One region of the Peribacillus sp. P4_D6 genome, then DNA from elsewhere that is predicted to be linked to it. Evidence: riboswitches for the same ligand, from Rfam matches in the RefSeq annotation. Region 1 holds a riboswitch; each other region holds the start of a gene.
What was found. Region 1 has a riboswitch for preQ1 ahead of queF (preQ(1) synthase). Riboswitches for the same ligand answer to the same signal wherever they lie in the genome.

Region 1 (9,474 bases):
TCATGTGATCCTTTTTCAATGATCCTTCCTTCATCAAGTACGAGGATTTGATCACTTTGCTGAATTGTATTCAATCTGTGGGCAATGACAAAACTTGTCCTTCCCTCCATCAAGCGGTGTAATGCTTCCTGAATTTTAAGCTCGGTTATCGTATCTATGCTACTTGTCGCTTCATCCAAAATCAATAATACGGGATCCGCTAAAATAGCCCTGGCAATCGATAATAGCTGGCGCTGCCCCTGACTTATTCCACTGCCATCTTGATTCAAGATGGTATCGTATCGATCTGGCAGTTTCATGATAAAGGAATGGGCATTGGCAAGCTTGGCTGCATTCACCACTTCTTCATCTTCTGCCTCCAGCCGGCCGTAGCGGATATTTTCACGAATCGTACCTTGAAACAAGAAGGAATCCTGTAAAACGAAGCCCATATGCTTACGGAGGCTGGACCTCGTCACCTGTTGGATATCCTGGCCGTCAATCAATATCCGGCCGCTGTTCGGCTCGTAAAAACGGGCAAGAAGATTAATGATCGTGGTCTTACCTGCCCCCGTGGGACCTACAAGCGCGATGGTCTCCCCTTTTTTTGCATGGAAACTAACATCATATATCGTTTGCTCTTCATCATTATACGAAAAGGAAACACCCTCAAAGTCCACCTCACCGCGGACTTCACGAAGTTCAGAAGCCTGTTTCTCATCCACTTCTTCTTCTTTTTCATCAAGTATGGCGAAAACCCGTTCAGCACCGGCAACAGCTGAGAGGAGTGTATTGAATTGGTTAGCCAGGTCATTGAGCGGACGGGTGAATTGCCTTGAGTACTCGGTGAAAATGACAATGACCCCGATGGAAACCGTACCTATGCCATTCAGCGCCAAAAACCCTCCGACAGCGGCTATTACCGTGAAACTTAAGTTGTTCAGTAAATTCATCAGTTTTGGAATCAGCCCTGAGTATGATTGTGATAGGAATCCGGCTTTCTTTAAATTTTCACTCCGGATGATAAAATCACGGATCACTTTATCTTCCTGTGAAAAAGCCTTTACGATCCGTTGTCCGGAAATCGTTTCTTCTATAAACCCATTCAGTTCTCCAAGGTTCTTCTGCTGTGCTTTAAACAGCTTTCCCGTCCTGTTCGTTATCCACCTCAGACCGAAGAACATGAGAGGAACGATGAATAAGGTTAGAATAGTTAATAAAGGGCTCAAATACAGCATGACTCCGATCGTCCCGACAAGTGTCAGCACACTTGAAAAGATCTGGATGACGGAACTATTCAAAGTGGAACTGACATTTTCAATATCATTCGTGACCCTGCTCATCAACTCCCCGTGCTGACGCCGATCAAAAAAGGGAATGGACAACTGGTGAAGCTTTTTGAATAGTTGATTGCGCATCGCATAAACCGTATCCTGTGCAATTCCGATCATCCAATAATTCTGAAGCCACATGGATAGGGAATAAAATATGTAGACTCCGAGAAGCCCTAAAAGAAGGCTGATAAGCCCCCCGCTATCTCTTGTGACAATATAATCATCAATGGCCATCCCAACAAGAAAGGGGCCAAGCAATCCCAAAACCGAGCTTATCAGTACCATGAAAAGGACACATAATAGCAGGCTTTTATTCGTTGCCAAGTAGGGAATGATCCTTTTTACCGTATTCCAGGAGTTGACCGGTTTAGACTTTGCCTTATCGGGAGATATTCTTCGACTCAAGCGAAATCCCCTCCTCCCCAAACTGTGAGCGAACGATTTTTCGATAAAGATCGCTTGTTTGCATCAAATCCTGATGTTTCCCCAACGCAAGGACTTGACCGCGTTCCAGCAACAAGATTTTGTCAGCCTCCATGGCTGTACTGATTTTTTGTGTAATGATGAGCGTTGTGCATGTATAGTCCTTTAAAGCGGCAAGCAATTTACTTTCCGTCTTCAAATCCAGCGCACTTGTACTATCATCCAGAAGGAGAATCCTCGGTTTGCGCACCAATGCTCTTGCAATCGATAAGCGCTGTTTTTGCCCTCCAGACAGATTCACTCCTTTTTGCCCTAACTGGGTTTCATATTGCTTCGGAAGTTTCATTACGGTCTCATGGACCTGAGCATGCATGGCCGCAGCCATGATTTCCTCCATCGAGGCACCCTCTTTTCCCCAAGCGACATTATTTTTTATGGTCCCCGAAAAAAGCAGGGCCTCTTGCGGTACATAGCCGATCCTGTTCCGCAGCGAATTCAAGGGAATATCTTTCAGATCTTGGCCATCAATTTGAATGGAGCCGCTTTCAACTTCATATAATCTCGGAATCAGCTGAAACAGTGATGTCTTCCCTGATCCTGTCGCTCCTATGATGGCAAGCGATTCTCCCGGATCGATGGAGAAGGTCAGGTTTTTCAATATCGGGGTTTCGGTTCCAGGATAGCGGAAAGATACATCCAGAAACTTAATGCCTCCCCCATTGACGGCCCCACTCTTGCTTTCCGCTTTACCTTCATCAATATCTATCGAAGTTTCAAATATTTCCGTCACACGTTCCGCTGAAGCCTTTGCACGGGAAATGACCATGATCAGCCATGAAAAAACGGAAAGGGATGCCGCAATCCTCGTGGCATAGTTGACAATCGCCACAACTTCCCCTACCTGTATATCTCCAGTCGTTATAAATTCACTTCCAAGCCAGAGAATGATCAGAATCGCCACATTCATGACAAGCATCAGCACAGGCATCGTCGTTTCAATTAAACGAAGGGAAGACACAGTCTTTCTTTTCAACTCTTCATTCGCATCGTCAAATCGCCCGATTTCATGCTCCTTACGAAGAAAAGCTTTGATCAAGCGCATGCCTATCAGGTTTTCCCTCATGACTCCATTGACATTATCGAGTTTTTTCTGGACGAGCTTAAACAGCTTAGCCGCCCGTTTCATAACCCATCCCAAGAAGAAAACAAGAACCGGAATTGAAATGACCAATACTAGGGATAATTTCAAATCGACCGCAATAGCCATGATGGCTCCGCCGATTACGATCAACGGCGCCCTTGCCATGATACGCAAGCCCATAAAAACCGTATTTTGAAGTTGGGTCACATCATTCGTCATCCTTGTGATCAACGAGGAAGTCGGGATATTATTCAAGTTCGCAAAAGAAAACGCCTGTATTTTACCAAAAAGGCTTGTCCTGACATCATGTCCAAAGCTTTGACTTACATGTGATGCCGTAAATGAATTAACGATCCCGCCAAGAAATGAAAAAACGGAAAGTCCAACCATGACACTTCCCCATTTAATCACCACCGATAAATCTTTCTGCAAAATGCCATCATCAATGATTTTTGCTATAAATAGAGGTTGTAATAGCTCTACCCCGAGCTCGACAATCATTAAGGATAAAGCAAGAATGATCAAAAGCCAGTATGGCTTAAGAAATGAGGACAATTTTTTCATCTATGACACCTTCGATTCTCCGTATGTAAATAGCATTTTTTTCATCCTCTCATTATACATTTTTATACAGATTTTTTAAAAGGTTTTAACTGTTTTAAAGCATTGGTAAATATCTTGAATTTTTTTTTATAAATACCCTTGACAAATAACAGGAAATAAGCGAAAATTCTAATTGATAATGATTTTCAATTTCATTATCGATCTCTGAAATTTGATAAGCAATTACGATATTCTCTTATCGTACCCTTTTGATATTGTACATAGATACAATGTCGCCCCGGCTTCTCTGTGCCTAGTAAAATTATATGCTCATTAGCGAATGCAAGTCACTAGAATATTGCCCCCTCTTTATTCAAGTAATTTATTCACATTGGAAGCATATTAGGCAGCCGGGGATTATTTTTTTTTTCAACTATTAAACTTACATATATGATTAAAGGAGCAGGATGATCATGAAACTAGAAGATATCATTAAAGAACGGCGCAGCATCAAACGATTTAAGGACATTCCTGTTCCTATTGATACCATCCAATCATTATTGGAAACTTCGACATGGGCACCGAACCATAAAATGACCCAGCCATGGCGCTTCGTCGTGGTGCATGGTGATAGCCGTTTAAAACTAGCAGAAGCAACACGTGCATTCATGGAAGGCAAGGAAAAGGACCCTGAAAAGAAAAAAGCAGCCGGACAGCGAGGATATAATAAACTCATGGGTGTACCGATGTTTGTCGCAGTGATCATGGAAGAGAATCCGAATCCCATGACACGTGAAGAAGATTATGCGGCTACAAGTGCCTTGATCCAGAACTTCAGCCTGCTTGCCTGGGAACAGGGAATCGGGATGATATGGGAAACATACGGCATGATACACAGCATGGAGTTTCGTGGAGCTTTTGGCGTGAAACCAGGCGAGAAGATCGTCGGCAGCCTTCATGTTGGCTATCCCGATATGATTCCTGCCCCTCGCCCAAGGAACGCGATCGATCAACTCCTGACCGTCATGGACTAACATAAAAGGAAGGCCTCCAATCTTCCAGTTGGAGGCTCAGACTGTAGACAAACTCGATGAAAACCGGGTTTTCTACAGTTTTTTTATGGCTTTTACACAATTTGAATGTTGATTTCCGCTCCAGGCACGCGCTTTTCCTGAAGGAGTCTAGTGCCTTACACTCCAATCACATATAGATATAACTTATTCCTACATTTTTTTATATTATATAGAAGTATTTAACCAGGTGATAAGGATGCTTTTTAAACATGATTCTATTCAGCAAGATCAACTTGAAGTAATTACTTAAATCAATTGGTGCCAGTGAATCATTTAGCTCGTAAACTTGATGTGCCATTGACATCTATTTCATTTATAATTTGGTGTAAGATATGTATGGGGTTGGACGTCCCTTTTTATCCGTTTCTAGAGCGTCAACTCCGTTCTCCTCCAATTGCTTTAGCCACCTGAAAACAGACGCTCTGAACCCTGCAGCGCGTCTGTTAGCTTGGAATGATTATCCCCACGGTCATTGCCACTACCATAAAGAACCAGATGAAAAAAATCCAGCGTATGTATAGTGATTAAAAGATCAATCACAAAAAACCCCCTTCTAAAAGGAGGTCCCTAAACGCTCATACTCAAAAGAACTCGTGATATAATGCCTGAATTGCCGTCTCTTCGTTGTGCCCTTTCACACCGAACATCATGCTTACCTCCGAAGAGCCTTGATTGATCATCTCAATATTCACCTTTGCTTCAGCCAAGGCTTTTGACGCTCTTGCCGTTGTACCGACATTATGGCGCATTCCTTCCCCTACAACCATGATCAAGGCAAGATCATGTTCCACATTCACTTCATCGGCATGAAGCTCTTTCTTGATTCGGGAAATGATTTTCTTTTCGGCATCCCCTTTCATCTGGTCCTGCCTTAGAATAAGCGTCACATCATCGATGCCTGATGGAATATGCTCATATGAAACTCCATAATCCTCGAGGATGTGCAGCAGTTTCCGGCCAAAACCAACTTCCCGGTTCATCAAATATTTGCTAATGTAAATACTGCAAAATCCTTTATCACTTGCAATCCCAATAACAGGCCCGTTCGTATTATCCCGTGTATTCACAATGCGGGTCCCTTGTGCCGCCGGATTGTTCGTATTCTGGATATGGACAGGTATTCCCGCCCGGAATGCAGGAATCAGCGCCTCATCATGAAATACCGAGAAACCTGCATAAGAAAGCTCACGCATCTCACGATAGGTTAGTTCCCGGATTCCCTTCGGATTGGAAACCACATTTGGATTCACCGCATAAACGGCATCCACGTCCGTAAAGTTCTCATACAAATCAGCTTTGACCCCATTAGCAAGAATCGAACCCGTAATATCGGAACCGCTTCTTGAGAAGGTTAACACATCACCATCTAACGTATATCCGAAGAATCCTGGGAATACAACGATTCCCGGCTCATCACGCAGAGCATATAACCTATCATAAGACTCTGGCAGCACCCTGGTAAATCCACCTTCATCCGTTACGATCAAGCCTGCCTTCTTCGGATTGATATACTGTGCCTCCACTCCAAGGCTTTGGAAATAACCTGCGACCAGCTTCGCATTATTATCCTCGCCACCTGCCTTCAAGGCATCCAGATAGCGCTTTGGGTTAGTTTGATCTGCATGCAGCAGCGCCATTAAATTTTCATGAATCCCTGTGATGACACTCTCGGATATATCCAACTCTTCCGCAATGCTCGCATAGCGGGATACAACATCTTCTATCAAATGCTCTCCGTTATCCCCGCGCAGCTGCTGTTCCGCAGCTTCAATCAATAAATCCGTCACCTTTATATCATCGGAATTGCGTTTTCCTGGAGCGGAAACGACCACAATCTTCCTCTCTGGATCAGAAACAACAATTTCGAATACCTTCCTCAACTGATCACCTGACGCAAGTGAACTTCCACCAAACTTTGCAACTTTCATCTCGACATCCCCTATTTTCGTAAATATTCTGTCAAAATTAACTCTCCCTATTATTACGCTTTTTCTCGAAACAATCAAGTGGAAATTCCATTATAGAAGGACATTTGTACTTTTAAAAAGGACAGAATAACAGGACCACTGATCGAAATTAGCTATAAACTAAAAAAAGACAACGGGCATATGCCCATTGTCCCTCCTATTCTTTAGCGATTATCCACGGTTTCCGGGTATAAGTCATGATTCATCAAGCGGTAATTCGCCATTTCCTCATACTTCGTACCTGGTTTCCCGTAATTCGTGTAAGGGTCGATGGAAATTCCGCCCCTAGGTGTAAACTTGCCCCAGACTTCAATATATTTAGGGTCCATCAATTCGATTAAATCATTCATGATGATGTTCATGCAGTCTTCATGGAAATCACCATGATTGCGGAAGCTGAATAAGTAGAGTTTCAAAGACTTACTTTCCACCATTTTCACACTTGGAATATAGCTGATGTAAATGGTAGCAAAGTCCGGCTGGCCCGTGATTGGACATAAACTAGTGAATTCCGGGCAATTGAATTTGACGAAATAGTCCCGGTTCGGATGCTTGTTATCGAATGACTCAAGGATTTCAGGAGCATAGTCGAATGTATATTTTGTTCCTTGATTCCCAAGCAGTGTGATATCTTTTTTTAATTCTTCTTCTTTTCTTCCAGACATGAAAAGTCCTCCTAATCCCACATTTCAGGGAGATTCATAAAATGGGCCTCTATATAACAAAAACCATATCTCCTCAAAGATATGGTTGATTCGCAAAAAATATCAAAGCCATAGTTTTTTTAAGAGGGTGATGCTATGAACCTCTCCCGTTTATCGGGAAATATTTTAAAATTGTCATAGTAAATATAGAAAAAAATATCTAATCTGTCAATCATACATTTTAAATTTGGTTTGATTCCTAAGGGCATTCAGCTTAAAATGTAGAAGAAGTTTATCCTACATGAAGGAAGAGATTAAGTCAATGTGGATTTTTGCAGCACTCATCACGAGTTTATGTTTCGGAATCAATAATAGCATTTTTAAATGGAGCAGCGGAAAAGGGTATTCCAAGATACATATCCAATTTTTCTTTTATTTTTCAGCTTTTATTTTGTCCATTGTTTATGGAGTATCAATGGATGGTTTGCAGCTGAACTGGCTGTCCATCATGCTTGGTGCAGCAATTGGTGTACTGAACGCCAATGGTAACATCCAGATGGCAAGCGCCTTTGAAAAAGGTCCGGCAAGCTTGACATCTCCATTAATCGCAGCGAATGCCATATTCCCCATTCTCTGTGCAGCTTTAATTTTTCACGAACATATTTCTTCCTTGCAGTGGAGTGGAATCGCCTGCATGTTTATCGCTACATTAGTCATCCAATATACACCTAATGCAAAAGGTAATCATCAATATGTCCCATGGATGATGCACACATTACTCTCCATCTTATCTTTTGGTGTGCTCGGCATTCTTATGACGACATCAACTCGTCTTCAATTAAACTCCCTTGATATCCTTGTATCAATGTATGGAGGCGGAATGCTTTATCTTCTTTCGGCTCTAGCCTTTAAAAAAGAAAAAATCAAGCTAAAGGAAGTCAAAATCGGTTCCTTAGTAGGCTTTTTAAGCATGATAGGCTATGGATGTTATTTCTTTGCGTTGAACACTGGCATCGCAAGCATCATTTTCCCTGTCGTCAGCCTGAACTGTTTGGTTGTCGTATTCGCTGGATGTTATATATTCAAGGAAAAACTAAAAAACTATCAAATTGCTGGTGTCCTTGCAGCATTAATCGGTATTATTTTAACTAAAATATGAATATAGTTCGTTTTAAAAAAACAACCTGGCTTTCATGTATACAAGCCAGGTCGTTTTTTAAAAAACCTGAAAATGGGGCATGTCAAAAAAAAGTGTTGACACTTCACTTAAAATATCAGATAATTTTGAATATTAATTCACACGATTTTAGCTTTTGAAATGTTTGATTATCCTTCTGCTCCGGGTATAAAAGAAATAGGTACAACCACCTCATTTAATTCTGAATTAGGAAAGGAAAGATGCATAATGGTAAAAGTTACAGTAACAGTTGATTTCCAAGGAAAATCTTATCAAACTAACGTCCTTGCTAAACCGGGTACTGATCATGAAGTAATTTTACAACAAGCCCTTCATCAAGTTGAAAAACAATGGAAAGCATAAAAAAGCAGGCATCGCAATAGATACCTGCTTTTTTATTCCCTTAAATACTATCCCAAATACTTTTCATATGCACGATTAACGACCCTCTTGCAATCCCCTCCTACTTAATAACACTTTTAATTGTTTTTTTCAAAAGGCACTAAAATCAAGATGCCAGTTTGTGTACCAGAACTTTTATAATGAAAAAATATCCTTGAAATGGAATTATATTAAAAGCCTTATAAAAAAGAAGGTATTTTTAAGGCCCGTCTCAGCTGTAGACAATTTAACCGTTAATTTCCACTCCAGGCACTCGCTTTCCGCGGGCGGTCCGGGAACCTCCCCGGTGCCTTTGCGCCCGCGGTGTCTCCCTTGGACTCGCTTTTCCCGCAGGAGTCTCGCACACCCGCTCCAATCAACTATGTTTTAACCCTTTTGTTTACAAACTCAAAGACGGTCTTTTAAGGACCGTCTTTTTAATGTTCTATTAAACTAAATTTCTTATTAATGGCATGGAACGTTCTTGGAGGCTATCGGAAAATAGACTATAAGAAATGAGCTTCTTCTTGTACCGTTTAACTACATCCACGCGGTCGCTGTAAATATATAGAAATAACCTAACATCCTTTTTGCCTCTTTTAGTATCAATGACCAATGGAGTCCCACTATTATCTGGATGTAAAAACAATTCCTCATTCCCCGGGAATATATGATTTCCCTTCAAAAATCTAGTGCTATTAAAATAATTAATAACTTGAATTTTTTCTTCACCTTCCAAACGTTTTCCGTCAAAGGTTACGATCGCATTCCCGCCACTAATTTCTGAATGTATTTTAAATTTACTGATAATC
Region 2 (9,474 bases), on a different contig from region 1:
GCCAATGACGACTAAGCCTTTACGTGAACCATCTTCATTGAACAGGGGAACTTTAATCGTATCAAAGGTCTTGTGATTGCCATCGGGAAGAGGGATGATTTCCTCGCACCTAGTAATTTCCCCCTTTACCCACGTTTCTTCATCGGAAATTTCACAGTAGATCAACGATTCTTTATAAAATTCGGTGTATTCTGCGAGCTCACTGTCTCTTTTTCCCTTATAATCTACATGCTCCAATTGAAATAATTGCAGCCCGAAGGTATTGGATTCAAGCCATCGGCCATCCCCATCCTTGAAATTAACGAAATCCACCATTGAATTGATGAGTGTGCGCCGACGTTGTTCCGCCTCTTTTAATCGTTTGAATTCTTCCTTTTTAGCTAAATAAAGATATAGAATTAAGCCTATTGATAAAAGGAAAACAATGCCTTCCGCCCTTTGGAGTTGAATGAAGACCTCTTTATTATGGATATTTGTAGTTAAAAAATAGTCGAATACGACTAATGTAAGAATCCCGGATAGGATATATATTGCTAAGATGGAGCGTTTGGACATGGAGATTCTCCCTGTTTTTAAGACATTTCAAAGGTAAAAATACATACACATTTTAACAAACTATCGGAAAAAAATATATGCAGAATCTCTAAATAAAAAAACAGGGGCCAATGTGGTCACCTGTTTTTGCTGAAGAGGGTTAGTTTCTTCTTCTTTTTTGCACGCTTATAGATCATGAAGAATAGTAAGAAGAGGAGTGCAAGAGCAGCTAGCGTATATTGGTTCATTTCAACAGATAGCAGTCCATAGGGAATCAGTGATAGGAAAAAAAAGTATATAAGGTTGCCAAGTGCCGTCGCCAATAAAAAGTCTTTGAAAGTGACGGTGCTGACTCCGGCCGCCAAGTTAATTAAGCTTGTGGGGATAAGCGGGAAAATCCTGCCTGTAAACACGTACATGAAGCCATGCTCCACTACAGATTCTTGCCACTTTTCACCAATCTTCTTTAAAAGAAGCTCCTGAAACCAGTTTCTTGCTGCATAAAAAATGAATCCTGAGGCAACAACACTTGTAAACCAACTCCATAGATAGCCATATATGAATCCGAATATCGTGACATTGATGGTCAGGAGCAAAATTAAGGGGATGATTGTAAAAGAATTTTGTACAAACATCAATACGAATGTCACAATAAATGTAAGCAAAAGATTTTCCTTCAATATGCCAATAACAGAATCCAAATCACTTTTCCAAACCAAAGTGAACAGTTCTGCATTAGAGTATATAAAAATTGCGATTACAAGTAGACCGATTATGGTCAGGACTTTTTTCAAAGGGCCACCACCATTCTTACTAATAGTTTATCATTTTCGAGTTCAATGGTGAAAAAAAAGAGCTGCCGCATCATGCAGACAGCTCTTTTCCATTATAGTGGCTTAACGGCGCGAAGATTCCTTTTAAAGCCACTTTTCAAACTGAATTCTTTTGTTCATTCCATAAATGATTGGCGCTCCAATCAAAAGGACAACGAACTCACCGACAGCTGTAGTCATCCAGCTTAGCCAGAATGGCAAGCCAAAGGCAAGGTTCAGTTCAATTGCAATTAAAAACATTGTGAACGTGAAAAAGATAATCGTAGCGACCATACGTCCTTTAATGCCTTTTATGAAACGAGAAACATAAATGACAAGCAATAAGGCGAGCAGGGATTGGCCCACCCCAAAAATCAAATCATATGGCACCATCGGCGAAAAGAGCAGATTCGATATGAAGACTCCTCCAACGATACCGTAGATATACTTTTTATTGAATACAATCAGATGATTCAACATTTCCGGTACACGGAATTGGAACATCTCAAAAGCTATTGGTTTAAACACCAATGAGACCGCCACATACAAGGCAGCCAATAACCCGTTTATCACGAGTGTACGAACATTCATTTTACTCTCTCCCTAGTTTTTTATCGTGGGATGGTTACGAACCACGTGCAGGCGTTTACCCGATGATTAATAGTAGCCCATGTAAGCTTGTTTCGTCAATTTGTAAAGAATGGTTTTAATTTATAGGTTTCCAATCAGATGAAGCAGCACAATTGGATTTTGAATTATTGCAATGAAGGATGATATTATTTCAATATGTACATAAAAAGGAGTGAATATTAATATGTCGATCGAAAGTGTCAAAAGCCATTTTAAACAATGGAATCGGGAAGGTGACGTAAAGGAGTTCGAAACATCTAGTGCCACGGTGATTGAGGCAGCGGAAACCATCGGTGTTATCCCAGCACGGATTGCCAAGACCCTTTCCTTTAAAGGGGAAGGTGAACACGCGATTTTGGTCGTTGCCGCAGGGGACGCGAAAGTGGATAATAAGAAATTTCGTCAGACGTTCGGTTTCAAGGCACGAATGCTTTCACCTGATGAAGTGCTTGCACAGACCGGCCATGCAATCGGAGGCGTTTGCCCGTTTGGCCTGGCAAACGATTTAGCTGTTTTTCTTGATGTATCGATGAAGCGCTTCGAGTCATTGTTTCCGGCTTGCGGCAGTTCAAACTCTGCAATAGAACTTACACTCGCTGAATTATTTGAATATTCAGGTGCCAAGGATTGGGTGGATGTTTGTAAGGGGTGGGAAGAAAAGGGGAATGTGGAAACGGCGGCAGGAAATGCAGTTGATGGCATTTGATGAATGGGATGGAGTCCACTAAAGTGAACTTTATTTGGGGCCGCATTCATTTCTATTATTAAAGCGGAAAACGGGCAGAAAGTGTTCCTGATCGGAGGTTGAAAGATGTTAAATGGAAGCGAAAGAAAAAGCAATAGCAGCTATCTGAGTCTTAAAACTCTTTATGAAGAAAATATAACGGTTAAGAGCATTGCCCAGGAGCTTGAGTTTTGCCATAAAAACGATCTGGCGCTGGATATCCAGAAAGCAATGAAAAAAAAGAATTTTGATATATTGGCAGTCCAAGATCAAGGGGAAATCATCGGATATATCGAAAGGCAAGAACTAGGTGAGGGAAGTATTTCTGAATATATGAGAAACTTCTCACCAAGGGAAATGGTTTCGAATTCAACCCCTTTGATCCAGCTTCTCCATATTTTTAAGAATAAGACAAGGGTGTTCGTATTAGAGAATAATTCAATTAAAATGTTGATTACCCATGCCGACCTCCAAAAGCCTCCGATCAGGATGCTGATATTCGGATATATTACCTTATTGGAAATGAGGATGAGCGATATCATCCTGGATAGATTCGGCGATGGCAGCTGGTATCCAATGATCAGCGAAGACCGTTTAGAAAAGGCAACCGAATTATATAAAAGGAGAATCGATAAAAATGAGGATATCAATATAATAGAGTGCCTGCAAATCAGTGATAAATTCGATATTATACATAAAGATAAAGAATTGAGGCACTTCTTCCAAATCCCTTCGAAAAGTAAAGGGAAGAAGGATGCGAATGCCATCCGAAAATTACGGGATAAGATTTCCCATGCTAATGAACTGGGTCTGGACATGTCATGGATGGAAATCATCGAGGTTGTCGAGTCCTGCGGCCGACTGCTCGAAATCTCTGAATCCTATCCTTATGAAAAATAAGATCCGGCTAACCATGCTGGTTCTTTTTTTTGCGCATCCAGATAGAAAAAAACTGCCCGTATCAGGCAGTCTCCCCGAAAAATTCAAAACTCCGGCAGTTGATCCAGGTTATTTTCTTTTATCCCATCGGGCTCACTCCGTAATATGTCACGTCCATATTTATGAAAGAGGTCAACGTTGGCCAGGTTGCCAGCTTTGGCTTCCGCAAGGGCTGAGGGGTAGTCGAGTTCGCGGCCGGAGTTCGTCTTGATGGCGATAATATTGTCCTCTTCATTTTTCCTTACGGCGATGATTTCTTCTTTTCCTGCTGCTGAATCACTTTGGTTTGCTTGCGGTGTTCCCTGCTGTTTATATGACTCATAGGCTTCTTCAAATTTGTCCATGGTTTAGGCACCTCCTATTTATAGGGTGAACCATTTTTCCTGCAATATACAAACCGGATTTCGTCCAACTTGAGCCGTTAATTCGTCCAAATGGGCCGATCTTTCGGCACTTTTTTTTGTGAATGCTGTCGTCTTGGCCATTTTGCAGTGGCATGGCACTTGCATCTTGTATAAGCAGTAGCAAGAAATAATATTCACTAGATTAAGGGAGGAATAGTAATCATGAATGTAAAACAAGGGGCAAGCACTGTAAATGCAAAACAACAGGTCAAGACAATGAAAGCGGCGGTCGTCAATGAATTTAACCAAAAACTTGAGATTAAGGAAGTACCGATTCCGGAATTGGAATATGGTGAGATATTAGTGAAAATTAAAGCCTGTGGCGTGTGTCATACCGATTTACATGCTGCACATGGTGATTGGCCGGTAAAACCCAAGCTTCCGCTTATCCCGGGACATGAGGGTGTGGGCATTATAGAAAAGGTGGCGGAAGGCGTAACTTCCTTGAAAGTGGGTGACCGTGTTGGGATCCCTTGGCTTTATTCGGCCTGCGGCGATTGTGAATATTGTCTGACCGGTAGGGAAACGCTTTGCCTGGATCAATTGAATGCAGGCTATTCCGTGGACGGCGGGTATGCAGAATATTGTAAAGCACCAGCCAAGTATGTGGTGAAGGTTCCTGAAGGGCTTGACTTTGCGGAGGTATCACCGATTTTCTGTGCAGGTGTAACGACTTATAAGGCGCTTAAGGTATCAGAAGCAAAACCTGGCGATTGGGTAGCGATTTATGGAATTGGCGGATTGGGACATGTTGCCCTGCAATACGCAAAAGCGATGGGCTTTAATGTCATTGCTGTCGATATTCAAGATGATAAGCTTGATCTGGCAACGGAACTTGGGGCGGATTACACGGTTAATGGGCTTAAGACCGATCCTGTACAGGCCATTAAGGATAAGGTTGGCGGCGTACAGGCATCCATTTCTGTGGCGGTTACGAAAAAAGCATTCGAACAGGCTTACAGTTCAGTCAAGAGAGGCGGCACACTTGTCGTAGTCGGATTGCCGAATGATGAACTTCCAATCCCGATTTTTGATACAGTGTTAAATGGGGTGACTGTAAAAGGGTCCATCGTCGGGACGAGAAAAGATTTACAGGAAGCTGTTCAATTTGCGGCTGAGGGTAAAGTCAGAACGAATATTGAAACAAGAAAGCTTGATGAAATCAATGACGTGTTTTCAATGATGGAAAACGGAGAAATCAACGGCCGCATCGTTTTGACGCTAGAATAGGAACAGAGGAGGAAGCCCTGGAACGGGGCATCCTCCTTTTTACTGGCTCTTCTCATTTAATATATAGCGCAATTTCCTTATGGATATTTGCAAGCGTTTGGCAGCTTCATTCCGGTTGCCGTAGGTTTTTTGCAGTGCCTGCATGACGAGCTCCTTTCCAATTGTTGATTGAAGCTGTTTGATTTCCGTAAGGATTTCTTCAAGCATCAGTTCATCCTTCTCATTAAAATCAGCCACCAGCCTTTTTCGCCACTCTTCAAGAAGGTTTTCTGTTGACTGTATCTCAGGTGACACATTTTTGTCAGGTGTGATCTGGCTGTTGGATAGTGAGATATCATTGGCGGTTATTACTGACTTATTGTCTGCAAGAGTTAGCGTGCGCAAGACCACATTAGATAGTTCGCGTATGTTGCCTGGCCAGTTGTATTGCTGTAATTTTTCAATGGCTTCATTGGAAAATGAGATATCTCCATGACCATTTCTCTCAACCAAGTGTCGGACAAGCAACGGAATATCCTCTTTTCGGCTCCTTAATGGCGGGATATCCAGAGTCACGACGTTCAGTCGGTAAAATAGGTCTTCCCGAAATTTATTCTTGTCCACTGCCTTTTGCAGGTTTTCATTGGAGGCCGCCACTAACCGGGCGTTCGTCCGTAATGTCACGCTGCTGCCAACCCGCATGAATTCCCGCGTTTCCAAAACCCGAAGCAATTTGACTTGAATGGCCGGACTTGCATCCGCAATTTCATCAAGGAAAAGCGTCCCGTTCCCAGCAATTTCGAAAAAACCCTTTCGCAGCTGGGTCGCTCCGGTGAAAGCGCCCTTTTCATGACCGAATAATTCGCTTTCAAGCAGGGATTCAGAGATCGCTCCGCAATTGATGCCGATAAAAGGTTCATGGTTTCGGGGGCTGGCTATGTGGATGAAGCGTGAAAGCACTTCTTTCCCACTTCCGGTTTCTCCTTCGATTAATACATTGACGGATTTTTGGGCAACCTTGAAGGCCGTTTCAATCAAATTCTTCATTAAAGGACTTTCACCGACAATGAGTCCTGAATCCTCGGCAAGCTTATGGATGAAATGCTGGTTCAAAGCTTCATTTTCATTCAATAGGTTGTCAATCTGCCTTTCCAGTACTTCAATATCCACGAAGGGTTTTTCCATGTAATCACTCGCGCCGAGTTTCATGGCATCAACAGCGGTCTTGACGGTGCTGTATCCGGTCATGATCAGTACCTTGCAACGCGGCTGAAGTTGTTTTAGATGCTGCAGGAGGGAAAGTCCATCGCAATCCGGAAGCTTCAAATCTATCATTGCGACATCAAAACGCTGCTGATTCCAGTCGATTTCATGAAACTCCTTCCCGCTATTCACAACTTGTACGAGGTAACCTTTCATCGTAAAAAGGCGGGATAGAAAAGTCCCAACCTCTTTCTCATCGTCTACCACAAGTAAATGAATCACCTTATCATCCCCTTTCCTCTCCTTGTATAGGAAGCCTCAGGAAAAAAGTGCTTCCATGTCCTGGTGTGCTCAAAACGTCGATCTTTCCGCCATGGTCCTTGGCGATGCCAAGGCTTACAGACAGCCCCAAACCTGTTCCCTTTTCACGGTCTTTAGTCGTATGAAAGGGATGGAATATGAAGGGAAGGCGTTCTTGTTCAATCCCCGTTCCGTTATCAGTCACCTGAACCACCATGAACTTGTTTTCTGAATAGGTAGCGATCGAAATCGATTTTTCCGTTTGCGCAGACTCATCCAATGCGTCCTTGGCATTCAATAGCAAGTTGATGATGATCTGTTCGATCTGCGGCTGGCTGCCCTTTATGAAAGGAAGGTCTTCCTGAAGGCTAAGATGGAGGGAGATTTGCTTCTTCCCAAGTTGGAACTTCAATAGGTTCAGAACCTGGTGAATGGCATCGTTAATAGAGTAATAGTGGAACCTATACTCATCCTGCCTAGAAAAGGTAAGCAGGCTTTTCACGATTTGCCTGCATCGGTCCCCGCAAACCTTAATGTCGTCCAATAGCATATAATCCGGATTGTCCTGTGGGGTTTTCCGTAATAAAATTTGCGAGTTACCAAGAATGGCCGTTAATGGGCTGTTCAACTCATGGGCAATCCCAGCTGCCATTTCACCAATCGCCCCAAGTTTACCGGCATGTAATAGCTGGACTTCCATCTGTCTTCTTTCGGTGACATTTTTATAATAAGCAATGACCCCATATACTTGATGCTCCTTATTATGAATCGGGTAAGCATGCATTTCCAGGATGGTATCATGCTGAATGAGTATTTCCTGAAACCCTGGCTTATTAAATGAAAAGGTATCTTGAATCAGATTTTGTGATTTTTCAATTAAAGGAACCAAGTTGGAAAAGCCCCTGGCTGAATCATTGGATTGATAGACCGTTCCTTTGTGATCGAAGACGATGATCATATCTTCAACTGCCTTGAATGTATCCTCCCACTCCTGTTTGGAATGAAGAACTTCCTTATAAAGCTGGGCATTCTCCAAAGTTAACGCAAGCTGATTGGATAGTTGCTCAAGAAATTCGAGTTCATCTTCCTGCCATGTTTTCTTTTTCTTCCTGCCGAAAGTCCAAATTCCGATTTTTTTACTTTTTCCGTATAAAGGGACTAATAGAAGTGATTCGATCTCAAGGGATAATAGACGATCCTTTTCTGGGAAGTCCGGTAACTGGTTAACTTCCACCTGAATCGGCTGCTTTTCTTTCAAGGCCGATGAGAATTCCTGAAAAGGGTGTAACAGGTTTTTGGGATCCATTTCTAGATCGCAGTGACCATTAGGGCAGATGTGAAGCAGGGCAGGTTCTTCCTCATACAATATGACAAAATGACTGTCATCGAAGGTAATGAGCTGCTTAAGTTTTTCAATAACATTTCGGAGAATCTCTTGGATGTCGATTTCCATATTCATATTTTTTGTGATGTCATTCATGATTTCAAGCTGCATATTCTTCTTCTTCAGCTGATCCACGGTTTTCTTAAGTTCCGTGTAATACGTTTTTTTTGAAGATTTAACGCCTGTCATTAAATCTATCAATTCATGTTTGTTCATGCTTTTCACCTCTTATAGGGCTGTAAGAAGCAGCTGATTAATCTGTTCTAATGACATATCACGGGGGTTTGTGATCATGCAGGCATCCCCAAGAGCGGTCATCCCTATGGGATCTATCATTTCTTTCGTAATGCCAACATCACTTAAACTCTTTGGAGCCCCTATATCCCGGGATAATTCCCTTACGAAGTGAATGGCAGCCATTCCTGCTTGCTGCTCCGTCAATGCCCGTGTATCGATGCCCATGATGTCTGCAATCTCGCTGAATCGCCTTGGTGAGGCAATTCGATTGAAATCCATGACATGGGGAAGGAGTATCGCATTGATTTCACCATGCGGAAGGAGGTACTTGCCGCCTATGGCATGTGAAATGGCATGGGCAGCTCCCAAAATGGCATTGGAAAAAGCCAGTCCAGCCTGCAGGCTCGCCATCGCCATCGCTTTTTTTGCTTCCTCATTATGCCTGGATGCAACAGAGGGGCGTAAGTGGCGGGAAACGATGGAAAGCGCGTTTTTAGCTTGTACATCGGTCAAAGGTGTCGCAGCGATTGAAACATAGGATTCAATGGCGTGGGTTAAAACATCCATTCCGGTAGCTGCGGTCAAATCCGGTCCCAAGGTGGTTAAGGTAGCAGGATCGACTATTGCAATATCGGGAACGAGTGATTTTGAAATGATCGTCATTTTTTTCTCGCGGAATGAATCGACGATCACCGAAAACTGGGATACTTCCGAACCCGATCCTGCAGTGGTCATGATCATCACCATGGGTGGGAGGGGAGAGTGGACTTTATCAACACCTTCATAATCACTGATGATGCCGCCATTCGTTACTAAAAGGGCTACCCCTTTGGCAACATCCAAAGCACTGCCTCCGCCCAAGCCGATGATGGCATCACATTCTTGTTCTTTAAATGTCAAACAGCCAGCTTCGATCTCCCTGTCCTTCGGATTGGTCGTCATTTCAATGAAGGTAGCAAAAGCAAGGCCTGCATCTTGGCAGGATTCAATGACTTTATCCAACCAGCCAGCATTGGCCACCCCGGAGTCGCTTACGATCAGCGCCTTTTTGGCACCCAGCCGCAAGCAGGCCTCGCCAGCTTGTTCAATCGAGCCTTT
Region 3 (4,990 bases), on a different contig from region 1:
AAGAGCCATCATTTCCTTCTTCTTCTTGCTTCTTTCGGTTAAATTGATGGGGCAACGGTCCATTTCGCAATTAAGATTACTTGATTTCATAATGGCTTTAATTATTGGAAACATTCTTGCCCACCCTTTATCTGATGAACAGTTAGGTTTGAAGGGCTCAATGATAACAACCAGTGTATTTGTCATTTTATATATAATTAGTGTGTTTGCAGGCCTTAAGTGGGGAAAACTCCGAAGGTTTTTTGACTCAGACCCCTTTCCGCTTATCGAAAATGGACAAATCATTTACAAAAGCTTAGCAAGGGCCAGAATCTCCATCGATGTTTTATTATCGGAATTAAGAAAGGAAAAAGTCGAAGATATTCAAAAAGTATCCCTCGCGCTATGGGAACCGGACGGTACCATTTCATTGTTTTTAGATCCCCAATATGAAGCAGTAACCCCAGCAGATATGCACCTGGAAACAAACGCCTTCACTTTTCCTAAAACGATTATTAAAGAGGGAAAGATTGATTCTAATGAATTGAACCGGGGCGGTAAAGAAGAAGCATGGCTGAAAAACAGAATCAAAATAACATATAATGCCGACGTGAACGATATTTTATTGGCAACTCTTGATAATAACGATACCTTAAAGGTCTTTTTCTACAAATAGATTTGCAGCCAAAATAAAATCCCCTCAAGTATAGTGTAAAGCCTACTTACGACTGTAAGCTTTTTACACGTTCAACTTAAAGGGGATCAAATATATCGCTTATTACTCCGACCAATTCAGTGTATTCAAGAACTTATACACATCTTCATACACCTGTTCACGTTCCTTGCCCAATGTGATAATATGGCCAGACTTTTCATACCAAATCAAGTGTTTATGCTGTGTATCGACTTCATTGAAAATCGCTGTAGCACTCTCCGTATAGTCGGGATCATCCAAACGCCCTTGCAGAACAAGAGTTGGAGATGTGATTAAATCTAAATTTTCACCTGTCTCATTTATAATGTTCAACACATCTTTTAGTTGAGGCATTGGCCCTTCTTCAAGCAGCTTCACTTCTGCAGCAATTTGGTCTGCATCTTTGCCCTCAAACTTCTTATACGCCTGTGCATAATTGAGCAAGCGGTTCTTTTGTCGATCGATACTTTTTCCTTGCGTCGGAGCGCACATTGAAACTACCCCTTTTACAGGCAATTCAATTCCCACTTTTAATGAGAACACTCCCCCTAAAGAAATTCCTACAACTGCAATTTCCTCATAGCCTTCTTCTTTTAGGAAATTATAGCCATTAACTACATCTCCCCACCATTCCTTTGGACCAGTTTTAGCAAGTTCCTCGGCTGATACTCCGTGCCCACTATAAAGAGGTCCGTGGCAAGTATAGTCGAGATCATTTAAGTACTTCCCTAATTTTTTCATATCTCCTGTACTTCCGGTAAACCCGTGAAGCAGAAGAACTGCTCTCTTTCCACCTATATATGTGAATGACTCAGGTGCTTTCACTTTCATCTATCTAGGACCTTCTTTCTTTGCTCTTGTTGATAAATAGAATCTAAATGATTTTCGAAAAAAAATCAATTAATACCCCTTGAGTAGTGATTCTTCTATCCTATTCCGTATTTTCATTAAGACAATTAAATCATATATATAGTATCCTTACCACACTCTTCACAACTCATCCGTTCCGAAGCACATTTTACTATGATTAAATTTATTTAGCAATCGTCATTTAACTATTTTTTTTAAGAAAAGTAAAATGCACCTTGTGATACGATGTACAACGTATTACACTTTAAAAATGAAAAGGAGGAGATTTTATATGGATAAAGAATTAATGAAGGGAAGCATTGACCTCCTTTTGCTTTCACTTCTATCGCAAAAAAAGCTTTACGGCTATGAAATAACGAAAATCCTGAAGCAAATGAGCAAGGGCAACTATGAAATAAGTGAAGGCACCCTCTACCCTGCCCTTAAACGATTAGAAAAAAAAGAATTCATAAAAGGACATTGGAAAGAGTCCGAATCATGCCGCAGGAAATATTATCATGTCACCGAAAATGGACAAACCGAACTTGAGCGGAAACGCGAATGCTTTTTCTTCCTGGAAAAATTAGTTCGAAAAAGCTCACAGCAATTCTAAACCAAATAAAAAGCTTCCTGCACTTAATGGAACGGCCCAGGAAGCTTTTTTTGCTGTTTTACTCGTGAATTTGGACTGTTTACTCGTGAATTCGCACTGCACACTTAGTTTTCGCACGCTTACTCGGGAATTTCGCACTGCACACTTAGTTCGCGCTGTTTACTCGTGAATTCGGACTGTTTACTCGTGGGTTTCGCACTTTTACTCGTGAATTTGGACTGTTTACTCGTGAGTTTCGCACTTTTACTCGTGAGTTTTGCTCTTTTACTCGTGAATTCGTACTGCACACTTAGTTCGCACTTTTACTCGTGAATTTGGACTGTTTACTCGTGAATTTTGCACTTTTACTCGTGAGTTTGGACTGTTTACTCGTGAATTCGCACTGTTTACTCGTGAGTCACTTCAATCACGCAAAAAAGGACCTAATCAGGTCCTTTTTTTGTCTATTCCTTTATGCTTGCGATAATTGGCGCAGGAGAGCTTCATGCATTCCCCTTGTACATGCGGGCCATATTTTTCACGAAAGGCCTCGAGGCAATAGCATTTTTCTTCTTCTTTTTTGGTTCCATCCATCAAGTGCATCCCTCCTAACATTTAACTGGAGACTACACGTTTCTCCAGTTCTACGTTGATTCGTCCCAACAATATGGCACCAATGGACTGAATGATCGTTTTAACGATGATTTGGCCGATGACCGCAGCGGGTACCGCTTCCCATGGCAATATATTGGCACCCAGAGGACTTAGGCCAATCACGACAAATATCACCGAATCGAAAAATCCTCCAACGATCCCGCTGTAAAATACCCTCCAACTCATCGGGAGCTTTAAACGGGTATAAATTTCCGTATCCGCTGTTTCTGCGACCACGAAGGATAAAGCGGAAGCAAACACAATCAGTAACGTATCTCCTAATAAAAATGATACACATGCAGATAAAATAAGTGCAGTGACGATGCATATATAGGTCTTTACGCGGCCGAATTTATTCTGGACCAGATCTCGGAAGATGAAGGTTCCCCCGATGAGCAATGTCCCCATCGGGATGATGAACATGCCAAAATGTAATGGCGCAAAAGCTGCTGTAACCACATTCGCCGTGATGATGGATACTAAATACAATAAAATTCTTAACATTTCTTGATTCTCCTTATACAGAAAAAACAGCACCCTAAGAAAGAGCCCTGTTCTCCTTAGTTTTTTTGAGAGGGTAGCTAGAACCTCTTCCGCCCGGGCGGATTATCATTTTCCTTATTCATCGTAGCTTGAAAGCGGTTGGAAATCAAGAAGTTTCCATACCGTCGATTTTAGTATGTTTTCGCGGTTACCGATTGATTTAGCCATTTATTTCAATGTCCCTGTTTCCCCTTTTGCCGATTTCTGTCGCATAAAACTGCTTGACCGGCTGTATACAAAAGCCGAAAATCAAAGATAGAGTCATGTACTTTATTTGGCGAGGAGAAAAAGAATGATGAAAAAAACTACGTTTGTCTATCCTATTTATATCGCAACCACACCAGAGAAGCTTTGGGAAGCCTTGACGAGTGGTGAAGTCACGGAGAAATACCACTTCGGATTACAAGTACAGTCTGACTGGCAAGAAGGGTCGGCAGTTCAATATTTGCTGGATGATGGGCGGATTACTGATCATGGGCATGTACTTAAATGCGAGCCGTTGCACCTGCTCTCGTTTACATGGATCATGGCAGGAGACGAAACCCCTCGCCAGCAGCCTACACGGGTCACTTTTGAATTACAGAAAATGGACGATTCGACTGTGAAGTTAACTCTTAGGCATGAGGAGCTATTGGAGACAGATTTCGTCTATGATGACAATTCCTTTGAAGGCTTGAATAATGGATGGCCAGCCCTTTTAAGTAACCTGAAGAGCTTGCTTGAAACTGGACGGACCCTGCCGCCCATATCAGTAGACTGGGATAATGGAAAACAATAAAAACAAATCGAAAGAGAGTTGAGTTAGTTATGGATACTCAAATCATCACGAAATTCAAGATCGTCAAGCCAACGAATGAAGTGTTTGAAGCCATAGTGAATCCTGAAAAAATCGGGAATTTCTGGTTCTCATCGAGTTCGGAAAGATGGGAAAAAGGCCGGACGCCTACATTGAGATACAACGAATACGATGCTGAAGTGGTCATTCATGTATTGGAAGTAGAGGAAAATAGGAAAATCGTGTTTGCATGGGGCGGAAATGATCAAGAAACGATTGTTGCCATTACACTAAAAGAGTTGGATAAAACGAGTACGATCATTGAAGTGAACGAATCAGGATTGAGTGAAGACGACCCTGAAATAATAAACAAAATGATCGGACAAAAAGAAGGTTGGGTATATACATTAACCTGTTTAAAGGGTTATTTAGAAAATGGCGTCACTACTTTGAGAGCATCATTAGTTTTTTAATAAATTGCATAAACCCTCAATAATCTGGGGGTTTATCCTTTGCAACACTGGTGAAACAAATGGCATAATCCCACTTAAAAACAGTACTATATAGTTCAAACTAATAATTGACATTTAAAAATCCGTGAGCTATCATCCTAATTAACCAGTGGTCAATTAATAAGGAGGTGATAAGATGTCGCCAAGGAAATCGGCAGGTCAAGAATTATCCAGGGACATGGTGTTGAATGAAGCTAGAAACCTTTTTGCAGCGTTAGGGTATTCGAATGTCTCGATGAGGCAATTGGCTAAATCATTGGATTGCAGCCATGGAGCCATTTATTATCATTTTAAAAACAAGGCGGAAATATTTTATAGTTTGGTGAAAACGGATTTTTCCGTTTTAAATTCTTCAATCGATGATATCATCCTGTCGGAAAATGACCCTTCCG
Region 4 (6,718 bases), on a different contig from region 1:
TTTCCTTTTGTTAATTTTGTCCCCTGATGTTTCCATGCTGGCCTATCTGATCAATGACCGGATTGGAGCAAAGGTTTATAACGCATTCCATACTTATATCGTGTCCATCCTCATGATTTTGTTAGCCATATTCCTAAAGTCGGATGCATGGGTGATGATTGGTTTAATTTGGACCGCACATATTGGAATGGATCGCTTATTTGGATATGGCCTTAAATACACATCATCCTTCAAAGCTACACACATGCAAAGGTTGTAATAAGCTTAAAAGGCAGTGTGATTAAACATCACACTGCCTTTACTTTACACCCCCCGCTTGTTACCCCATATATAGGTATGCAGCTGGGGCAGGACTTTCACATCATTCAATTCATCATCCGCTATCACTTTATCAATTAACTCTTCGTACTTCTTCAATAGGCCGCTGATCAATTGACGATCATCCGCCGTCCTGCTGTCGTCATTGCCGACCTGCAGATAAAAGGGAATATCCGGGTAACGCCCATGTACATGTTTGGCATATTGATAATCTTCCTCGTTAAAGACGACGATCTTCAATGAAACATGGTTTTCTGGGTTTCGATTGGCAAGATTCGAGATGATTTGGTCAAGCACGGTAAAGTCCGTGTCCATTCCAGAGCTCGGCGGCTTAGGTGAGATAGTCAGTTCATCAATATCGAGAAACCAATCCTGCCATCGGCTCCCTTGTGTTTCGACCCCTATTTTCATTTTATTTTCATGTAAGATCGCTATCAAGCCGTTTAGGTTTTTCAGCAGGGCCGGGTTCCCCCCAGATATCGTCACGAAGGAAAAACCGGAACCCCCAATTCGCTTCAGCTCATCCCATATTTCATCGGCAGTCATCTGAACGGTATCTTCCTTCCCTGTGCCATCCCAAGTAAAAGCGGAATCACACCAGGAACATGAATAATCGCAGCCAGCCGTCCGAACGAACATGGTTTTTTGACCAATGACCATTCCCTCTCCTTGGATGGTCGGCCCGAAGATTTCCATTACCGGGAGTTTACTCACTTTCCATCCACTCCCGTCTGGCTTCGGCATAGCTTGTCGGCGTTTCGTACAGTCGAACAAATTCGACTCTTGCACCCTCATATTCTTTTAATGAAAGGGCTTCGGCCATTTTTTCATAAATCCAGACAACCATATTTTCAGCTGTTGTATTCATGAGCGGCAGGGTTTCATTCAAATAACGATGATCCAGGTGGATTTCGATTTCATTTTTCCATATATCCTTGATGTCACCAAAATCTATCATCAACCCGCGTGAATCCGTATACCCGCTCAATCCGAAAATGACTTTATACGTGTGGCCATGAAGGTTCTTGCATTTCCCTTCATAGTCATGCAGGTGGTGCGCCGCRTCAAAGGTGAATTCCTTACTTACGAGAACCCTCTTGTTTGTATACTTCAATTGGCTGCGCTGAATATCTTCATCTATTTTTTGGAGTTTATCCACTATCTTAAAACCGTACATCATGAAAGCACCTTCCGTCTGCTTACATAGTCATCCAGCCCTTTTTTCCGCAGATTGCATGCCGGACAATCTCCACAGCCATCGGAGATGATTCCGTTATAGCAAGTCAGGGTCTTTTCGCGGACAAAGTCGAACGCGCCAAGCTGGTCAGCAAGCTCCCATGTTTCCTCTTTATTAAGCCACATTAGCGGCGTATCAATCACGAATGACTGGTCCATCGATAAGTTCAAGGTCACATTCAACGATTTAATGAATACATCGCGGCAGTCAGGATATCCGCTGAAATCCGTTTCACAGACTCCTGTGACAATATGTTTAGCGCCAATCTGACTCGCCAGCACTCCGGCAAACGAAAGGAACAGCAAATTCCTCCCTGGCACGAACGTCGACGGCAGCTCCCCTTCTTCTCCGTCCGCCACTGCGATATCACTTCTTGTCAATGCATTCGGTGCCAGTTGGTTCAGCAGCGACATGTCAAGGATATGATGGTTCACGCCCAATTCCTTGGCAATGTTTTGAGCGCATTCGATTTCCAAGCTATGCCGCTGATTATAATCGAACGTCACCGCTTCCACTTCCTCAAATCTCTCCAATGCCCAAAACAAGCACGTCGTACTGTCCTGTCCTCCGCTAAACACAACCACTGCCTTTTCTTTCTTCTTCATTTCTATAAAACTCCTTTTTACGGAAAAAAACAGCACCCTAAGAATAGAGCACTGTTTCTCCTTAGTTTTTTTGAGAGGGTAGCTAGAACCTCTTCCGCCTTAACGCGGAATATTATATTTTTCCAAGTCAATAGTAACTTGAAAATGATAAGAAATCAAGATGTTTATATAAAGTGAACATTAGACCCGATTAAAAATCACATTAAAAATCCGATAAAAAAGAGTGAATAAAATATCGATAAGGGGTCCAATAATTTGAAAAGCGTTAAAGCCCGTATGCGGGAAATTGCTTTTTTCCCTCCCACATAAGGGAAGTTTCATTTTCATAAATTCGGGGAATATATAACTATACACAATAATGAACCATAAAAAAGCAAATCTATCAAAAGCGGCTGGAAGTGAATATTTTCCTTTGTTTTCAGAATATTTAGTGTATAATGAATATAAGGAATATTTTAACTCAAATAATCATTGCTTCCAATACCCGCTTTCTGCAAATCCCGACATTCCCTTTCAATACCATGCACGGTCACTTACTCAGCAAGGATCCATTACATGCTTTTTCTCGAATCAAACCATTCACAACTTTATTCACACAAAAACATAATTTCCACTCCAAAGTTGCAAAAAAAGGTTAAACTTCACCAACGATATGTTACTATTAAACTAAGACCTTTTAACCCCATAAGGAGGAATTCATATGAAACGTTTTTTCAAATTCATCGCAGATTTTAACGAAAGAAAAGCATTGCAACGGGAAACCGAAGAATTCTTTCGCAAAGAATACGAAAATTATATGAAGATGAATCCTGACAATCAACGTAAAAAAAGGAGATTAGCTCCTAGATTTTATGTGATTGATGGCGGTAAAAAGGACTCCACCCTTGAGATTTCTGAGAGAAAGAAATCAAGTTAACCTGGATTCCTTCCATTATCAGCTACCCATGCTGTAACTCAAGACCCACAAAAGGTAAATCTATCCATGATTAACGGAGATCCGTGACCATTCCATTCATTTACAATATATAAGCCGAAAGCCCAGATATGCTTCTGGGCTTTTTTTATTTTTCATTCTTATATAAACACTATATCTATAGAAGAAACTAGGTATTTTTTAAAAGAAATGGGTTAACTTTAGTTCATTTCATTTTTTAGGTAAAAGGTCAATTATAGACCCATGGGTATTCCCGAGGAAAATACTAAAAAAAAGAGATGTGTTCTTTTACTCATCTTTGTCCATATTCAAAAGAGTTCAACTAATTGAGTCGTTAGATGCAAAATTTCACATTGAATGACAAATGCATAAAAATTATAACGTTTATGTCAAACAATGGGTATAAACAATTAACAAACTGTAATAAACCTCACTTTTTTAAAAAAATATTATTCAAATATAGCCATTATGAATTAGGTTCAAATGCTCATAAAACCATGTTGATTCTGACTGAAATGGGGCTTTATTAAACTTTCCATAATTTAGTGTAAATGAAACCTCGATTCCCTCGATTTCCAGCCATATCTTTGTACTCATAAAATAATTCATCCCATTAGATACTATTACATACTAATATACATATATTTGAAAAATCTGTTGATAACTATATTACGATAGAATAATTGGCTCTTGCCTATTAAGTTTAAAATCATGTAGTGTGTATTCAGTAATTCAAATATTTGAAAAAAAGAGAGGTTAAAAAAAAATGGCACCAATATTTATTTGTGCGATCTTTTTGCTTGGCTATGGCATTTTTGAACAAAAACGCCATCAGAAGCGTCTCGACTCCATCCCGGTACGTGTGAATGTGAATGGGATTCGAGGGAAATCGACTGTAACGCGTCTAATTACAGGTGTGATCCAGGAAGCAAAATACAAAACAGTAGGTAAAACAACCGGAACATCAGCAAGAATGATCTATTGGTTTACCGACAAGGAAAAACCGATTGTACGCCGCCCGGAAGGACCCAACATAGGAGAACAACGGCGTGTAGTTAAAGAAGTTGCCGACTTAGGCACGGAGGCACTAGTTTGTGAGTGCATGGCCGTACAGCCTGACTATCAACTAATCTTCCAAAACAAAATGATCCAGGCAAACATCGGGGTCATCGTGAATGTATTGGAAGACCATATGGATGTCATGGGACCGACTATGGATGAGGTTGCTGAAGCCTTCACTGCTACCATTCCCCATAATGGTCACTTAATAACCATTGAAAGTGAATATTTGGACTTTTTCAAACAAATCGCCAAAGAACGCAACACAAAAGTGATCGTTGCAGATAATTCAAGAATTTCCGAAGATTTCTTACGCGAATTCGACTATATGGTATTTCCGGATAACGCATCACTGGCCTTGGCCGTTGCGGAAGCTTTGGGAATTGATGAAAAAACGGCTTTCCGCGGCATGCTGAATGCACATCCAGATCCAGGGGCCATGCGGATCACCAAATTCGGAGATCGCATCCAGCCAACTTTCTTTGTCAATGGCTTTGCTGCAAACGACGCGGCATCGACGCTGAACATATGGGAACGTGTCAATACGTTCGGATACAGCACAGAACCTCCTATCGTCATCATGAACTGCCGTGCAGACCGTGTGGACCGTACCGAGCAGTTTGCTAGAGATGTATTGCCGTACATAAAATCCGAAATAGTCATTGCCATTGGTGAAACTACATCACCAATCACGAAGGTATTCGAGCAAGGTAAATTGGATACTAAAGAATATTGGGATTTAGAAAACTGGTCAACTGAAGAAATCGTGGCCCGTCTCCGCCCATTGATGAAAAATCGCATCGTCTACGGTGTCGGGAATATTCACGGTGCAGCGGAACCATTAATTGAAGCATTCATGAAATCTAAAACAAAGCAAAAAGCAAGTTAAGTAGGAGGAACCTTAATGTTTGGATCGGATTTATATGTAGCCCTAGTACTGGGAGTAACGCTTAGCCTTATATTTTCAGAAAAGACGGGTGTCGTACCCGCAGGACTTATCGTGCCAGGTTATTTGGCATTAGTATTTGATCAATGGGAAATCATGCTGACCATTTTGATCATTAGTGTCGTAACTTATTTAATCGTCACCCACGGCCTTTCAAGATGGGTGATTTTATATGGAAGAAGAAAATTCGCCGCCATGATGGTGACCGGGATTTGCTTGAAACTCCTATTGGACTTAGTCTACCCCGTCATGCCCTTTGAAATATTCGAGTTTCGGGGAATCGGTATAATCGTACCTGGATTGATAGCAAATACCATACAAAGACAAGGAATGCCATTGACACTTGGCAGCACGCTTTTATTATCCGGCATAACATTCGGTTTAATGAACGTGTACTACCTATTCTGAGGTGCAAAAAATGAAACGGACTTTAAATGCAAAAGAAAAAACACTTATCTTTATTAAACGCACGAAGAAAAAGAATCTTAAATACACTGGAATCATACTACCTATATTACTAATCGCTTTAGTCATTACCACTTGGATGGGACGGGCTGAGGAAGTGAAAACAGTCGCAACAAAATCCGATCAACCATTGACGATGACAATGGTCGGTGATGTGATGATGGGACGTTATGTTGAAGAAGTGACGGAAAAGCACGGGTATGAATACCTCTTCCGGTATATGAAGCCCTATTTTGCCAATTCGGATTATGTCAGTGGGAATTATGAACATACCGCTTTAAAAGAAGAAGTATCTAACTACAAGGGAGCCGATACGCCCATCCGGTTAAACTCCAATACTAGCGGTGTGGAAGCCGTTAAAGATGCTGGCTTCTCTGTGGTGTCATTGGCAAATAACCATATGATGGACTATGAAGAACAAGGACTCCTTGACACGATTGATGAATTCAAAAGTGCGGATATGCACTATGTCGGTGTTGGATCGAACACTGCGGAAGCAAAAAACAGCATCGACTATGCGGATGTTAATGGCGTTCGTGTCGCAACACTTGGCTTCACCGATGTTTACGGTAAGGATGCCGTATCAAAAAGTGATAAAGCCGGACTATTGAACTCAAATCCTGATTTATTATTTGAAATGATCGGCAAAGCAAGGGATGCCAAGCAAGGCAACGCAGACTTGGTTGTGGTGAATATGCACTGGGGACAAGAGTATTCAACATCAACAACCGATCGACAAAAAGACTTGGCTAAAGCTATCATCGATGCGGGCGCTGACATCATCATCGGTCATCACCCCCACGTGCTTCAATCGTTCGATGTTTATAAAGATGGAATCATTTTCTATAGTCTAGGAAATTTCATATTCGATCAAGGCTGGACACGCACAAAGGATTCAGCCATGGTTCAATACCATTTAGCGAATGACGGAAAAGCTACAATCGATGTCGTACCGCTGCAAATTGAAGAAGCAACACCAAGGCCAGCTACCTCTTCCATTGACAAATCACGTGTTTACCGACAGTTGACGAAGGAAACGAGTGAAAAAGTCCAGTGGTCTAAAAAAGAGGATCGCATCGAGATTACCTTGGATCACAAGAAGGTAATCGATCATAAGGCACAGCGTGAACAAGAGGAAAAGGCAGCAATGGAAA

Region 2: another riboswitch for preQ1. It lies ahead of AC1DVB_RS14600 (QueT transporter family protein); the one in region 1 lies ahead of queF (preQ(1) synthase).
Region 3: another riboswitch for preQ1. It lies ahead of AC1DVB_RS11390 (VUT family protein); the one in region 1 lies ahead of queF (preQ(1) synthase).
Region 4: another riboswitch for preQ1. It lies ahead of queC (7-cyano-7-deazaguanine synthase QueC); the one in region 1 lies ahead of queF (preQ(1) synthase).

The regions. Positions count from the first base shown of each region.
Region 1 is NZ_JBFUIQ010000013.1:17,622-27,095, forward strand. Features, by position in the region: gene AC1DVB_RS06805 (ABC transporter ATP-binding protein) at 1-1,718, opposite strand, end outside; gene AC1DVB_RS06810 (ABC transporter ATP-binding protein) at 1,693-3,441, opposite strand; gene AC1DVB_RS06815 (nitroreductase family protein) at 3,894-4,454, shown strand; gene AC1DVB_RS06820 (hypothetical protein) at 4,893-5,033, opposite strand; gene AC1DVB_RS06825 (aspartate kinase) at 5,075-6,421, opposite strand; gene queF (preQ(1) synthase) at 6,625-7,125, opposite strand; PreQ1 riboswitch class I at 7,230-7,275, opposite strand; gene AC1DVB_RS06835 (EamA family transporter) at 7,406-8,263, shown strand; gene AC1DVB_RS06840 (BA3454 family stress response protein) at 8,510-8,644, shown strand; gene AC1DVB_RS06845 (YfmQ family protein) at 9,111-9,474, opposite strand, start outside.
Region 2 is NZ_JBFUIQ010000043.1:8,761-18,234, forward strand. Features, by position in the region: gene AC1DVB_RS14590 (PAS domain-containing sensor histidine kinase) at 1-555, opposite strand, end outside; gene AC1DVB_RS14595 (TVP38/TMEM64 family protein) at 672-1,328, opposite strand; gene AC1DVB_RS14600 (QueT transporter family protein) at 1,452-1,937, opposite strand; PreQ1 riboswitch class I at 1,944-1,988, opposite strand; gene AC1DVB_RS14605 (YbaK/EbsC family protein) at 2,161-2,682, shown strand; gene AC1DVB_RS14610 (CBS domain-containing protein) at 2,788-3,600, shown strand; gene AC1DVB_RS14615 (DUF3892 domain-containing protein) at 3,684-3,983, opposite strand; gene adhP (alcohol dehydrogenase AdhP) at 4,260-5,273, shown strand; gene AC1DVB_RS14625 (sigma-54-dependent transcriptional regulator) at 5,313-6,737, opposite strand; gene AC1DVB_RS14630 (sensor histidine kinase) at 6,742-8,355, opposite strand; gene AC1DVB_RS14635 (iron-containing alcohol dehydrogenase) at 8,368-9,474, opposite strand, start outside.
Region 3 is NZ_JBFUIQ010000028.1:6,845-11,834, forward strand. Features, by position in the region: gene AC1DVB_RS11370 (DUF421 domain-containing protein) at 1-655, shown strand, start outside; gene AC1DVB_RS11375 (alpha/beta hydrolase) at 758-1,504, opposite strand; gene AC1DVB_RS11380 (PadR family transcriptional regulator) at 1,815-2,135, shown strand; gene AC1DVB_RS11385 (hypothetical protein) at 2,562-2,708, opposite strand; gene AC1DVB_RS11390 (VUT family protein) at 2,730-3,272, opposite strand; PreQ1 riboswitch class I at 3,323-3,365, opposite strand; gene AC1DVB_RS11395 (SRPBCC family protein) at 3,604-4,089, shown strand; gene AC1DVB_RS11400 (SRPBCC family protein) at 4,119-4,559, shown strand; gene AC1DVB_RS11405 (TetR/AcrR family transcriptional regulator) at 4,735-4,990, shown strand, end outside.
Region 4 is NZ_JBFUIQ010000028.1:12,289-19,006, forward strand. Features, by position in the region: gene AC1DVB_RS11410 (DUF4260 domain-containing protein) at 1-259, shown strand, start outside; gene queE (7-carboxy-7-deazaguanine synthase QueE) at 304-1,032, opposite strand; gene queD (6-carboxytetrahydropterin synthase QueD) at 1,025-1,495, opposite strand; gene queC (7-cyano-7-deazaguanine synthase QueC) at 1,495-2,160, opposite strand; PreQ1 riboswitch class I at 2,216-2,258, opposite strand; gene AC1DVB_RS11430 (hypothetical protein) at 2,861-3,076, shown strand; gene pgsB (poly-gamma-glutamate synthase PgsB) at 3,861-5,042, shown strand; gene pgsC (poly-gamma-glutamate biosynthesis protein PgsC) at 5,058-5,507, shown strand; gene AC1DVB_RS11445 (CapA family protein) at 5,518-6,718, shown strand, end outside.